Linked DNA regions of Sporocytophaga myxococcoides. The protein of the gene in region 2 binds, or shares a complex with, the protein of the main gene of each other region. Links are inferred from orthologs where the notes say so. Each region holds a gene or a part of one and is shown on either strand. Other genes may lie near its edges.

Region 1 (7,335 bases), on a different replicon or contig from region 2:
TGCAGGTGCCTGGAAAGTAATCGGAGAAGCCAGAGAAGGGGGAAATGTTGGACTTTTCCGTTCCACTGGGGAGGTTAGATCAGGTCTTGTAGAAGAAATTTTAACTAAAATTCCTTTTGAAAAAATAATCTGGGAAGCCCCTCAGAGAGAACAACAAGTTTGGTTTATCAAACTTCTGAGTTCAAATGTTAATCTCGGAAATATTTCTCCAAATGAAGTTATTCCATTAGAAACACTTCGTTTGGGACTCAGAAGTGATACATTTGATTATTTTCTAAATAAACTTTAAAAATGACGGACTTAATAAAGGGCTTTATTGACCTATTCCTACACCTCGATCAGCATTTAAGCCAAATCATTACTGATTATGGATTTTGGACTTATTTGATTTTATTCATGATCATTTTTGTGGAAACTGGCCTTGTAATTATGCCTTTTCTGCCGGGTGATTCACTGCTATTTGCAGCAGGAACCTTTGCTGCTTTGGGCAGTCTGAATCTTTGGTTGTTAATTTTTCTTTTGTTTATTGCAGCATTTCTTGGCGATACACTGAATTACTTCATTGGCAATTTTATTGGTCCGAAAGTCTTTAGTAAAGATTATCGTTTGCTAAAAAAGGAACATCTTATTAAAACGCAGCAGTTCTATGAAAAACATGGTGGAAAAACCATCATTTTTGCCCGTTTTATGCCTATTATCAGAACCTTTGCACCATTTATAGCAGGTGTAGGTACCATGAACTATAGGAAATTCCTTAGTTATAATATTATCGGAGGCATTTTATGGATAGCAGGATTTACCCTGCTTGGGTATTTATTTGGAAATATTCCAGCTGTTAAAAAGAATTTTACTCTTGTAATCTTTGGAATAATTCTTTTATCTATGACACCTCCACTTATAGAATATTTAAGGAGCAAGTTTCAGAAAAAAACTGTAGCTTAATGAATGTATATGGATTAATTGGGTTTCCGCTTACCCATTCTTTTTCCAAACGCTATTTTACTGAAAAGTTTGAAAAAGAAGGAATACAAAATTGTAAATACGAACTATTTGAAATAAGGGAAGCCACTGAGCTTCCCTCTGTTATTTCATCCCAGCCTCAACTTAAAGGCCTTAATGTAACTATTCCTCATAAAGAGGCGGTGATAGAGATGTTAGATGAACTGGATCCTGCTGCAGAAAAAATCGGCGCTGTTAATGTCATCAAAGTAATAGAAGGAAATAAGCTTAAAGGGTATAACTCCGATTACTACGGATTTAAAAATTCACTTATTAAATTTCTTGGAGACGAAGATCTGAAATCTCTTAAAGCATTGATTCTTGGAACTGGGGGCGCTGCTAAAGCTGTGATAGCTGCATTGGACGACCTTGCTATTCCTTTTAAAATGGTTTCCAGGTCCGGAAGTCAATATCTTTTCAGCTATGAGGATGTGAATGCTGAGGTGCTTGCAGAATACAGACTTATTATTAATACATCTCCTCTTGGCATGTATCCAAAAGTCGATACCTGTCCCGCAATCCCTTACGAATTTATTACAGAAAAACATTACTTGTTTGACCTTGTTTACAACCCCGAAGAAACCCTTTTTATGAAAAAGGGAAGTAGGCTGGGGGCTAGAACAAAAAACGGTCTTGAAATGCTGCATCTCCAGGCTGAAAAAGCCTGGGAAATATGGAACAGTTAGCAACTCGCTTATGTTACCGAGGTTGTGACAATGTTTTTATAACCTATACCAAAAGGAGCTCAATTGTTTAACATAACATCACATTACAGGCCAACTGGCGATCAGCCTAAGGCAATTGCAAAACTTGTAGACGGAGTCAACAAAGGTGAACCTGCTCAGACTTTGCTTGGAGTTACTGGTTCAGGGAAAACGTTTACCATAGCTAATGTTATTCAGGAAGTGCAAAAACCTACCCTGATCCTGAGCCACAATAAAACCCTGGCAGCTCAGCTTTATGGTGAGTTCAAACATTTTTTTCCTGATAACCTGGTCGAATATTTCATCAGTTATTACGACTACTACCAACCGGAAGCTTATATCGCTTCATCTAATTTGTATATAGAAAAAGATCTCTCGATAAATGAAGAGATTGAAAAGCTCAGGCTTGCCGCCACTTCGGCTCTCATGAGCGGACGAAGAGATATCATTGTAGTAGCCTCGGTTTCTTGTATCTATGGTATCGGAAATCCTGAAGAGTTTGGCAAAAATATCGTAACAGTGGTACAAGGCGAAAAAGTCTCCAGGAATAAGCTTCTTTACGCTTTTGTAGAGATTCTTTATAACAGAACTACTGCAGAATTTAAACGCGGTACTTTTCGTGTTACAGGAGATACAGTAGATGTGTTTCCTGCCTATGCCGACTTTGCCTATAGAATTATTTTCTGGGGCGATGAGATTGAAGCTATTCAGAGAATTGATCCTCATTCAGGAAAAAAATTAAATGATGAGAAGTTTTTTAACCTTTACCCGGCAAACCTTTTTGTCACCGGTAAAGACGCTTTAAAATTAGCCATAAGCGAAATCCAGGATGATCTGGTAAAGCAGGTGAAGTTATTTGAATTTGAGCAACGCCATCTGGAAGCCAAAAGAATACAGGAGCGTACCGAGTTTGATATGGAGATGATGAGAGAAATTGGTTATTGTTCAGGTATAGAAAACTACTCAAGGTATTTTGACAGAAGAAATCCGGGAGACAGGCCATTCTGCCTGCTGGATTATTTCCCTTCCGACTTCCTGATGGTTATAGATGAAAGCCATGTAACAGTTCCCCAGATCAGAGCCATGTGGGGAGGCGACCGTTCCAGAAAGGTAAACCTTGTTGATTATGGTTTTCGGCTGCCTTCTGCGCTTGATAACAGGCCGCTTACTTTTAATGAATTTGAAAATATGGCTCCTCAAACTATTTATGTAAGTGCAACCCCTGCTGACTATGAACTGAGAAAATGTGACGGAGTCGTAATAGAACAGATTATCAGGCCGACTGGACTGCTTGACCCGCTTATTGAGGTAAGGCCAAGCGGTAACCAGATTGATGACCTTCTGGACGAAATTCATGAACGGGTGAAAGCCAATGACAGAGTGCTTGTAACCACTCTTACGAAAAGAATGGCCGAAGAACTTACCAAGTTCCTGTCAAAGGTAAATGTTAAATGTCGTTATATTCATTCTGAAGTAAAAACACTGGACAGAGTAGAAATATTGAGAGAACTACGCCTGGGGGTTTTTGACGTGCTGGTCGGTGTCAACCTTTTAAGAGAAGGTCTGGATTTACCTGAGGTCTCTCTGGTAGCCATTATGGATGCAGATAAAGAAGGTTTCCTGAGAAACCAGAGGTCTCTTATACAAACCATTGGCAGGGCAGCGCGAAACGAGAATGGTAAAGTGATTATGTATGCCGACAAAATCACTGATTCTATGAGGATTTCAATAGAAGAAACCAACCGTAGACGGGCAATCCAAATGGAGTATAATAAGCAGCATAATATTACGCCAAAGACTGTATTAAAAAGCCGTGAAGAAATTCTCGGTCAGACCAAGGTTGCGGATTCCAGAAAAGAAACGAGAACATACTATGTTCAGGAAGAACATAAAGATCTGGCAGCAGACCCTGTATTGCAATATTTGAGCAAACCTGAGTTGGAAAAGATGATTCAGAGAACACAGAAAGAAATGGAAAAAGCGGCCAAAGAAATGGATTTTATGGAAGCTGCCCGTTTACGCGATGAGTTGTTTGAGTTAAAAAAACTTGCGGAAAAGAATGATTCAGGGAGTGTAGAAAATGAAGACAAGAAAAGCAGCGAGACCGTGAAAAAATCAAAAAAATCAAAATAGAAATTTTCCGAATTACAAGAAAGTTTTAAATACTCAAACCTAATCTAAAAAGTATTGAAATTGATATAATTAAAAAAGCCTTGGTCTAACCAAGGCTTTTTTTGAATGTCTTTTTTTGACCGCGATCACTAATTAGTGAGCAGGAGCAGTAGCATTAGTGTCTACTGGAGCAGTAGCATTAGTGTCTACTGGAGCAACTGGAGCCTCTTCAACGTGAGCAGTGTCAACAGTTTCAGCAGTAGAAGCTTCTTCTGCTTTTTTCTCAGAGCAAGAAGCGAATGATAATGTACCAGCTACGAATAATAACGCAAATAATTTTCTCATAGTAATTAAAACTTTTTTAATTTAGATTTAAGATGCAAATATATAGATATTTTTAAATCGCAAAAGGAAAAATGGGATTTTTTTGGAAAAAAAATATGTTAGCATCTATGCAATAAATTAATCCTCCAATAATTTTTTCAACTTCTTTTTAGCCTTTTTCCCTGCCTTCTCTCCCTCTTTTGAGGTCTCTTCAGCAGCTTCGCCGGTAGCCTCAACAGCTTCTTCGGATTTTTCTTTCAGTTTATCAAGCGCTTTCTCAGATTTGGATTTTTCCTCGCATGAAGAAATAATCGTAAATGATAGAATGATTAGGCTGCCAAATAAAATCTTTTTCATAAATATTGAAGTTATTTTTTTCTGAATACGATATTAACAGGAACACCCTCGAATCCAAAGTGCTCTCTCAATTTATTTTCCAGAAACTTTGCGTACGGGCCCTTTATGTACTGAGGCAGGTTGCAGAAAAAAGCAAACGTGGGAGAATGTGTCGGCAACTGCGTTATGTATTTGATCTTGATATGCTTGCCCTTCAGTGAAGGTGGAGGGTATCTGTCAATCTCAGGCAACAAAGCTTCATTCAAAGCAGAAGTTGTGACTTTCTTACTTCTGCTTTCATAAACGTCAATTGCTGTTTCTATTGCCTTATGAATTCTCTGTTTATTTAAAACAGACACAAAAATAATCGGAATAAAATCCATACCCGCTAGTTGGGACCTTATGTCATCTTCAAACTTCTTAGCAGTATTGGTATCTTTCTCTATCAAATCCCATTTATTGACCAAAAGGACAATACCCTTACGATTTCTGTTGGCTAAACCAATGATGTTAAGATCCTGCGTTTCCAATCCGTTCTGGGCATCAATGATAACGATACAAACGTCAGAAGCTTCAAGTGCTCTGATAGATCTTAAGACAGAATAAAATTCAATATCTTCTTTTACTCTTGCCTTTTTGCGCAATCCTGCTGTATCTGTAATAATGAACTCCTTATTGAATGCGGTATATTTCGCGTCCACTGCATCTCTTGTGGTACCTGCGATATCCGTTACAATGCTTCTTTGTCTCCCAAGAAGTACGTTAAGAAATGAAGATTTGCCAACATTCGGTCTGCCTATAATCGCTATTCTTGGAACGCCTTCATCAGGATTTTCGATGCCGTCATTTGAAAAATGCTTTACTACTTCATCAAGCAGTTCTCCCGTGCCTGACCCATTCTGAGAGCTAATAGGATATACATCACCAAGACCAAGTGCATAAAACTCACCGGAAAGATTTGCTCTTTCATGAGTGTCTGCTTTATTAGCTACAAGGAAAATCGGCTTTTTCGCTCTTCTTAACTTATGTGCAAACTCTTCATCAAGAGGATGAAGACCTGCAAACGTATCGACAACAAACAGTACCACTGTAGCTTCTTCTAAAGCAACATCAACCTGTTCCTTAATTGCCTCTTCAAAAAGATCATCTGTATTCGCTACATATCCACCTGTATCTACAATGGTAAAAAACTTCCCGATCCATTCTCCATATCCGTAATGCCTGTCTCTTGTGACACCGCTCATGTCGTCCATGATCGCAGTTCTGGTGCCGACGAGACGGTTAAATAGTGTGGATTTTCCCACGTTAGGTCTTCCAACAATTGCTATAATATTAGCCATGCCTTCTTTATATAATTCTTAAATACTTTTACTTTTCTATGATCCGGACATTCCGAATATAATTCTGATTATTGCAGATATCCAAATCTTTTTAACTTATCAGCTTTGGTTCTCCACTCAGGTTCTACTTTTACATGCTGTTCAAGAAAAACCTTTTTAGCAAAAAACTTTTCCATCTCTTCTCTGGCTTGGGTACCCGTCTTTTTCAAAGCTGCACCTTTATGACCAATGATAATTCCCTTCTGACTATCTCTTTCTACAAGGATATCTGCTCTGATGGAGATAAGGTCTTCTTTTTCCTTAAATTCTGAGATAATTACCTCACAGCTGTATGGAACTTCCTTTTTATAATTTAAAAGAATTTTTTCTCTGAGAATTTCTGCAGCAAAAAATCTTTCCGGTCTGTCAGTGAGCTCGTCTTTGCCGTAATAGGGGGGATGTACCGGAAGGTTTTCGAGTATTGTATTGAACAATAATTCCAGGTTAAATTTTTCCAGAGCAGAAACCGGTAATACTTCTTTTGCAGGAAAGACTGTAGCCCAATATGAAAGTTTCTCTTTCAGCTCTTCCTGGCTCTTAATCTGATCCACCTTATTTACAATAACGATAATGGGAAGTCCCATTTTCTTAATCTTTTCAGTGATTTCGAAAACTTCTTCTTCCTTTTCGTATATATCAGTTACAAAAAGAATTATATCAGCATCCTGCAATGAGCCTGTAACAAAGCCCATCATCGCCTTATGCAGTTCATACTGAGGATTAAGGATGCCGGGGGTGTCAGAATATACAATCTGAAAGTCGTCACCATTAAGAATTCCCATGATTCTGTGACGAGTCGTTTGTGCTTTGGATGTAATGATTGAAAGGCGCTCACCAATCAATGCATTCATTAATGTAGACTTACCTACATTTGGTTTCCCGACAATGCTAACAAAACCGGCTTTATGAGATTTGGCTTCAGACATTTTTACTCAGATTTTCTCCAACAAAAGGAAGGGAATTTAAATTATCGGCAAAATCGCGATATAGACAAATTGCTTATTCCGTTGATTATCTTTATCTTTCAATAAATCGTTAAAATTTTATTGAAAAAGATATGCAAAGGTAGTTGATTTAATTAAATAAAGCATTACATTTGCATCCGAATTACAGAAAGAAAGAAGGAAAAAATCCTGAACAATTCTGAGGGATTCCGGGTTAAACTAAAGTTGCCTGAATATAAAAAGCAGAAGGCTTTTAAAGTAGAAGAATCAAAACATTAAAAATATAGCGCGGGATGGAGCAGTTGGTAGCTCGTTGGGCTCATAACCCAAAGGCCGCAGGTTCGAGTCCTGCTCCCGCTACTAAGTAAAGCCTCAGAGAGTAATCTTTGAGGCTTTTTTGTTTTTGCTAAAAGAATTTCATTGAAGATTTTACGGAATAATTAATTAGTTAATATTAAGAATTATAACCAATTCAAGCTCGTTGGGCTCATATCCGCCAGCTGACGGACAGAGGTTCGAGTCCTGCTCTCGCTACTA
Region 2 (7,384 bases):
TTTTTATCGCCCTTTCTACATTGTCTTTAGGCATGTTTGCAGCTTTGGCATTCTGGATCAAAGCACGGAGTCTTGAGTTGGTAGTAGGGTCGGGGCCACCAGATTTTACAGCCATGGCAATGTCTTTACCGATTCTGGTAAATGTCTTCGCCATTTGTCCCCATCTTTTCATTTTTCGGGCTTTCCGGAATTCAAATGCTCTTCCCATTGTAATATACTTTTAAAATAATATCAGTTATTGCTATAATTCTTCTGTAAAAAAGGTAAAGATAAAAATCAAAGAAACCAGAACAAAGGTTAAACCATATAAAATTCCAATGGTAACATCGCGTCTCTTTGATATAAAGGCAATTATGATCGAAATGAGGATTAGTGCAAAATAAAGTACATAGGATATAGTGGTCGGAAGAAAGTTGATAAATCTGAAGTAAACGTAAGAAATAATAATAAGTATGATGGCTATTAAAATCCTTAGTTTATTGCTTTTGATTTCCATATCATTCATAAAAAAGGAGCCGGAATAAGGCTCCTTTGTACAAAAAGATTATTTAAGAAATTCTTCTTATTTCAGCTCCAAGTGCATTCAGCCTGGTATCAATATTCTGATAACCTCTGTCTATTTGTTCTATATTGTGTATAGTACTTTTGCCATTGGCAGATAAAGCAGCGATCAATAAAGCCACTCCAGCTCTGATATCAGGAGATGTCATCTGTATTCCTCGAAGAGGAATTTGTTTATTAAGCCCAATTACTGTAGCCCTGTGTGGATCGCATAGAATTATCTGTGCTCCCATATCTATCAGTTTGTCAACAAAGAAAAGTCTGCTTTCAAACATTTTCTGATGTATCAGTGCAGAACCTTTTGCCTGGGTAGCCACAACCAATGCAATACTCATAAGGTCAGGTGTAAATCCTGGCCAAATTGCATCAGATATTGTAAGTATAGAGCCATCAATAAATGTTTCTATTTCATAGCTATCCTGAGAAGGGATATGAATATCATCCCCTCTGAATTCCATTTTAATACCAAGTCGTCTGAATATGGTCGGGATAATTCCCAACATATCAATTCTGCAATTCTTTATTGTGACTTCAGAACTGGTCATTCCTGCCATACCGATAAAACTTCCTATTTCGATCATATCTGGAAGTATAGTATGTGCAGTACCTCCTAAAGAATCCACACCTTCTATAGTAAGAAGATTGGAACCGATACCGCTGATTTTCGCACCCATGCGGTTTAGCATAGAGCATAGCTGTTGCAGGTATGGTTCGCAGGCTGCATTGTATATGGTGGTTTTGCCTTTGGCAAGAACAGCAGCCATCACAACGTTGGCAGTTCCTGTTACGGATGCTTCGTCAAGGAGCATATAGCATCCTTTTAGATTACTTGCATCAATTTGATAAAAACTATCTCCGGAATCATAGGAGAATTTTGCACCTAATTGTTCAAAACCCAGAAAGTGGGTATCTAGTCTGCGGCGTCCGATTTTATCACCTCCCGGCTTGGGCATTTTGGCTTTCCCAAATCTTGCTAATAGCGGACCAAGGATCATTATGGAGCCTCTTAGCGCTGCAGCTTTCTTTTTAAAAGAATCAGTTTCTAAAAAGGCAATATTTACATTTTTGGCTTCAAACAGATAAGTGGATTCTCCAGTCTTTTCTACTTTTACACCAAAATCTTTTAACAATTCAATAAGTTTGTTAACATCAATAATGTCCGGTACATTATGAATAGTAACAGGTTCCGGAGTTAATAAAACAGCACAAAGGATCTGAAGCGCTTCGTTTTTTGCTCCCTGAGGATAAATGTCTCCTTTAAGACGTTTACCACCGATAATTTCAAATGAAGCCATTCCTTAGTTTTTTCTTCTTTTATCCTTAGAGTATTTATTGTCTCTGTTATCTCCTCTGTTGTCCCTGTATTCTCTGCTGTTGTCTCTACTGTTGCTATCTCTGCTACGGAATTCTCTTTTGTATCCATTACCATTGGAACCGCCTCCACTTTGGCTGCTGTTTTTCGGCTCACGCATTTCTTTAACCTGAGAATCGAAAAGATTATTAGCTTTAATTTTTTCGGCATTGATAGGCAACTTATTCTTGGACATTGTTATAAGTTGTTCAATGATGATATCGTCGGTAATGTTTTCCTTATTCCAGGTCTGATAAAATCTCTTCATAAGCTTACCTATATATATTATAGCAGCTTCTTGTTCGTCTTTATCTTCCAGTTGCAAAGCTTTCGCTATAAGCAATTCTATATTTTTTCCGTAATGTTTATAATAAAGCAAATTATTATTATAGCCAACGGTCATTGGTTTTTTCCCAAGCAATGATTTCTCCGGCATAGGGAAAGGGGTTTCTACATCGAGTTTAAAATCAGACATGATATAAAGGTGGTCCCAGAGCTTTCCGAAATCCTGGGTATCTCTCATGTTTGGATTAATCTGTTTCATTAGCTCGATAAGCGTTTTCGCATAACGTCCTCTCTCTTCGCGGTCTGGTATGCTTATCACAAAATCAACAAGCTTTTGAATATTTCTTCCGTATTCTTTTAAAACAATGCCTGTTGAAGGATCTGGTATCTCCATAATGTAGTGTTAGATTGCGTGCTTAAAAATATTAATAATTATGTAGTGTGAATTTTTAGTTTAGCGAAACTCAAAATCAATGTTTTTTCTCCATGATCGTTAAATTCGATAATAGCTTTTCGGTCGGTGCCGGATATATCCATTGCTTTTACCGTTCCATATCCAAATTTGAGGTGTTCTACTCTCATTCCTGGTTTTAACAGTGAAGTATCACTTGGTTTAAAATCCGGAGAGGGGACATAGTTACTCTTTGGTTTACTTAAAACAGGTGAAGCGGTTTTTGGTTTAGCTTTTATTACCTGAGGAGAAGAAGAAGTTGCTGCTGCCGGAGTAGCAGCAGGTTCTGGTCTTGCTCTTCTGCTGATATTCAGGTATTGAGGGTCTAATTCATTTAAGAATCTGCTGGGTTCGCATTCTTTTAATCGCCCGAACCGATATCTAGTAGCTGCGAAAGAAAGGCAAAGATTACTTTGTGCACGTGTGATTGCTACGTAGAATAATCTCCTTTCTTCTTCCAAGTCTGCTCTGCTGCTCAACATCATCTGGGAAGGAAACAATTCTTCTTCCATTCCTACTATATATACGCTCTTAAACTCAAGTCCTTTGGCTGAGTGAATGGTCATAAGCACAATGTAGTCATTATCTTTGTCCTTTTCTTCTTCAATATCTGTCAGAAGAGATATTTCCTGCAAGAAAGAACCAAGCTTTTTATCCTCAATATTAGGGTTGTCTACAAATTCTTTAATACCATTCAAAAGTTCCTGAACGTTTTCATACCTGCTTAGCCCTTCAACAGTTTTATCTTCATACAATTCTTTCAGTATTCCTGAAGACTGAGCTACTTCAATAGCAGTTTCAAAGGCGTCCTTGTTTTCAGCAAGGCGCATGTAGTTTTTAATTTGTACTACGAAACCCTCAATAGCTGCTGCAGCCCTTCCTGGTATAACTGAATGTACGTTATTTAATACATCCCAAAGTGGGGCGCCTTGCTCTTCGGCAGTAACCAATAGTTTGGATACCGTAGTATCACCGATTCCTCTCTTAGGATAATTGATAATCCTTCTTAAAGCTTGTTCATCATTAGGGTTAAGGGTAAACCTTAAATAAGCAACAAGGTCTTTAATTTCTTTTCTCTGATAGAAAGATAAGCCTCCAATTACCTTGTATTTAAGGTTCATTCTTCTCAGTGCTTCTTCAAATGCTCTTGATTGTGAGTTAGTTCTGTAGAGGATAGCAAAGTCTTTATTCTTTAACTGGTGAGCCATTTTTTCTTCAAAAATAGCTGTGGCAACCATTCGTCCTTCTTCATTGTCAGACGTAGCCTTGATTATTTCTATCAGCTTACCGGTTTCGTTTTCTGTAAAAACGTTTTTCTTAAGCTGTGCTTTGTTTTTGCCTATTACCGAGTTTGCAGCATTAACAATAACTTTAGTAGACCTGTAGTTTTGTTCCAGTTTATAGACCTGCAATTCCGGATAATCTTTTTCAAAGTTCAGGATATTCTGAATGTCTGCCCCACGAAATGCATATATACTTTGAGCATCATCTCCTACTACACAGATGTTACGGTTTTTTGCCGAAAGCTTTTTTGTAATGCTATACTGGCTAAGGTTGGTATCCTGAAACTCGTCTACCAGCACATATTTGAATATGTTCTGGTATTTGTTAACTACATCAATATGATTTTTAAACAGAATGTTGGTGTTAAAAAGCAAGTCGTCAAAATCCATTGCTCCAGCTTTGAAGCATCTGTCCTGATATAGTTTGTACAATTTCCCCATTTCAGGCCTCATGGCCGAAGCGTCATCCGCCATGAAATGAGGGTTGTTGAGGTATTCCTGAGCAGAGATCAGACGGTTTTTGGCTCCTGAAATTCTGGCTAAAACAGTGCTAGGTTTATAAAGTTTCTCGTCAAGGTATTGCTCTTTGACAATTTGTTTAATTAGTGTTTTGGAATCGTCTGTATCATAGATGGTAAAATTGCTGGTATAACCTATTTTTTCTGCTTCAGCTCTTAATATTCGGGCAAATACAGAGTGAAAAGTTCCCATCCAAAGTCCTCTGGCTTCCGGACCTACAACCTTTTCGATCCTTTCCCGCATTTCCTTTGCGGCTTTATTGGTAAAGGTAAGGGCTAGAATATTGAAAGGATCTACTCCTTTTTGTATAAGGTTGGCGATCCTGAAGGTTAATACTCTGGTTTTCCCAGATCCGGCACCAGCAATAATCATGCTTGGGCCTTCAGTATTAATAACAGCGTCTTTTTGGGAGGGATTAAGGCTTTCTATGTAATCCATTTGGGCTTGCTAATCTAGTTTGCAATTTACAATATATTTCTCTTCAAATCCCATTTAAAGTTTGAATTCTGAAAAACTTATATTTTTGAATCCGGAGATGGATATCAGGAGGAATTGAATTGATAATTTTTAAAATTTAGGAATAGAAAATAGATATTCTTTTAATTCCAGACTTTTCTAATCTAATAAGGAACATCTCCTGAAATAGAATGGTTTCTTAGATCTTCTATTCAAAAGGGACAAGATGTTTTTTTATTATTGTATAATTGACTGATAATCAGTATTAAGTTGCCCTCATGTTTTTTAAAAAAACAACTCCATATTTTTTAATGTAATACAGCAAATATAACCGTCTAGGAATTATATTTGTAATTAGTTGATTTTGAGGTGTTATTAGGTGTTTTAAAAGAAGTAAAGATTCCCCTTTTATTTTAATATTGGCAAAATATCAGGATGAGTAATTGGGAATAGAGTTTTTGGGGAATAATTTTTTAATTTTGAATTCTTCAACTAGAAAAACAGTTGGAGTTAAAAAGAAAATCAAGTGATAGTACAGGGAAAAACGGTAATTAGCGACGATATCGCAGATAAATTTTTTGTCTGTGATTTAATTAAATGTAAGGGAGCCTGTTGTGTAGAAGGTGATGCAGGCGCCCCATTGGAAGAGGATGAAGGGATGATCCTGGAAGAGATTTACGATAAGGTAAAACCATATTTGTCAGCAGAAGGAATAAAGGCAATTGAAGAGCAGGGGTTGACAGTCATTGATAGTGACGGAGATCTTACCACACCAACTATTAAAAACAGGGAGTGTGCCTATGCTATTTATGAAAAGGGAATTCTTAAGTGTGGTATTGAAAAGGCATACTTAATGGGAAAGATTGATTATAAAAAACCAATTTCATGCCACTTGTATCCTATAAGAATTAGCAAGTATGAACATTATGACGCATTAAACTATGACAGGTGGAATATCTGTAGCCCCGCATGCAGCAATGGAGAGTCATTACAGGTTCCTATATACAAATTTTTAAAAGATCCATTGATCAGAAAATATGGAGAGGATTGGTATAACTCGTTGGTGAAAACTATAGAGAAAATCTAGCGAATTTCTGATTTGTCACTCGCTTTTGATTTTACCATATTGAAAAGTGCAACAGCTGTCCAAATGATATTTACAAAGGCAGAGGGATAAGCTTTCAGGTATATGGTGTTTATGATCAAGAATACAGCACCCGTCGCGTTGAGCAGCTGATATGAGAATTTTTCCGAAGTAACTCTATTCGTGGAAATAAGAAAATAAGCAATCAATACTTCTATAGCACCAATCCAACCGGTTAAATTTAATAAATATTCCAACTTTACGATTTTATTATTTTGAAGTATCCGGAGAGGTTACGGTTTTATTTGTATTTAATGGAATAAATACGCTAAACTTTACCGTGAGGATATTATCCTTTTTCTTTTTTATTCCCCAATTGCTGATATTATCAAGATAATCAGAAGTAGGGTTTAAGTAACCTGCTTGTAATCCAATGGCGTACCAAGATGGAAGGAAAAACATAACACCTGCTTTAGTGGGAAAGACAAATGTTACATTGTTATAATCTTCTCCTTTTGCCCTTGTACTTAGTTTTGTTTGAAGTTTGTCATTATTCTGATCTTTTGGCGTAAATCGCATAAGACCAATACCCTGACTTATAAAAATGCATCCCCATTTCCTTTTTATTAAATTGAGCTGCAAATCATAATTTACACCAATTACATTAGTTTTGAAATAGGTATTGGGAGTGGGGGATGGGTTCAAATCTGGGTTAAATTCATACTTCCCATTTTGTCCCATGATATTTCCCACAAAAATATTTATACCACCATTGATTCTTTTTTTCTTATAGAATTTAATACCGGCATTATATAAAGCAGTCCACTGCTGAAAAGAATTATTGAGGTCTCCTCTGTAGGAACTTGGGCTGATGCCAGCCTCAATAAAATGTTTTGGGGAGTCTTGAGATTGCGCATTAAGAGCAATAAAAATCAGAGAAAATGAAAAAAAAAGTCTTAAGAAATTGAAGCTTTGAGTGGCTTTCATGGGGGCAAAATTTATTGTAAATACCTTCTTAAGAATGAATGTAACCTTAAAAAGAAAAGCTGCTTTGGAGCAGCTTTCTTTTTATCTTATTTTTTATTTCAGTTTTGAAAAGTCGAATGATTCAAGAAATGCAGTATTGAATTTACCGGATTGGAACTGAGGGTCTTCCATTAATTTAATATGGAATGGAATTGTTGTTTTAACACCTTCAATAACAAATTCCTCCAAAGCCCTTTTCATTCTGGCCAAAGCCTCTTCTCTTGTAGAACCGCTTGCAATAAGCTTTCCGATCATTGAGTCGTAGTTTGGAGGAATGGTATATCCATTGTAGCAATGAGTATCAACCCTTACACCATATCCGCCGGGAAGGTGGAAGTTTGTAATTTTACCAGGATTAGGTCTGAAGC

Evidence for each region. Proteins that work in one complex are often made in the same cells at the same time.
Region 1: the proteins of MYP_RS10650 (region 2) and uvrB are in contact, whole or in part, in a crystal structure (PDB 7EGT), measured with the Thermus thermophilus proteins. The link is inferred for Sporocytophaga myxococcoides from one-to-one orthologs. Residues at the interface, in WP_096412145.1 of Thermus thermophilus: His654, Arg656, Phe657, Gln666, Asp668, Glu669, Lys680, Arg681, Leu682, Ser683, Lys685, Tyr686, Ala687; in WP_096411307.1 of Thermus thermophilus: Glu23, Leu25, Arg26, Asp27, Gly28, Glu29, Arg30, Phe31, Arg55, Glu326, Asp327, Phe328, Glu379, Ser382, Gln383, His398, Gly400, Arg401.

Annotation. Positions count from the first base shown.
Region 1 is NZ_BBLT01000011.1:54,353-61,687, forward strand. What follows is about bases 1,315-4,292. They hold uvrB (excinuclease ABC subunit UvrB), read left to right. Parts: upstream 1,315-1,748; coding sequence 1,749-3,836; downstream 3,837-4,292. Other genes in these bases: MYP_RS20970 (shikimate dehydrogenase family protein), read left to right, coding at 1,315-1,685; MYP_RS20980 (hypothetical protein), read right to left, coding at 3,969-4,160; MYP_RS20985 (hypothetical protein), read right to left, coding at 4,278-4,292. Outside these bases: MYP_RS20960 (phosphosulfolactate synthase), read left to right, coding at 1-289; MYP_RS20965 (DedA family protein), read left to right, coding at 292-942; more of MYP_RS20970, read left to right, coding at 942-1,314; more of MYP_RS20985, read right to left, coding at 4,293-4,496; ribosome biogenesis GTPase Der, read right to left, coding at 4,508-5,815; GTPase Era, read right to left, coding at 5,884-6,780. UniProt on the Escherichia coli protein: The UvrABC repair system catalyzes the recognition and processing of DNA lesions. A damage recognition complex composed of 2 UvrA and 2 UvrB subunits scans DNA for abnormalities.
Region 2 is NZ_BBLT01000004.1:90,546-97,929, reverse strand. The notes cover bases 2,260-5,286. They hold MYP_RS10650 (ATP-dependent helicase), read right to left. Parts: upstream 4,889-5,286; coding sequence 2,630-4,888; downstream 2,260-2,629. Other genes in these bases: MYP_RS10655 (DUF4290 domain-containing protein), read right to left, coding at 2,260-2,591. Outside these bases: MYP_RS10670 (YebC/PmpR family DNA-binding transcriptional regulator), read right to left, coding at 1-208; murA (UDP-N-acetylglucosamine 1-carboxyvinyltransferase), read right to left, coding at 549-1,856; more of MYP_RS10655, read right to left, coding at 1,860-2,259; MYP_RS10645 (DUF3109 family protein), read left to right, coding at 5,433-5,993; MYP_RS27000 (CBU_0592 family membrane protein), read right to left, coding at 5,990-6,247; MYP_RS10635 (hypothetical protein), read right to left, coding at 6,261-6,977; accC (acetyl-CoA carboxylase biotin carboxylase subunit), read right to left, coding at 7,071-7,384. UniProt on the Escherichia coli protein: A helicase with DNA-dependent ATPase activity. Unwinds DNA duplexes with 3'-5' polarity. Translocates on single-stranded DNA with 3'-5' polarity. Initiates unwinding more efficiently from a nicked substrate than double-stranded DNA.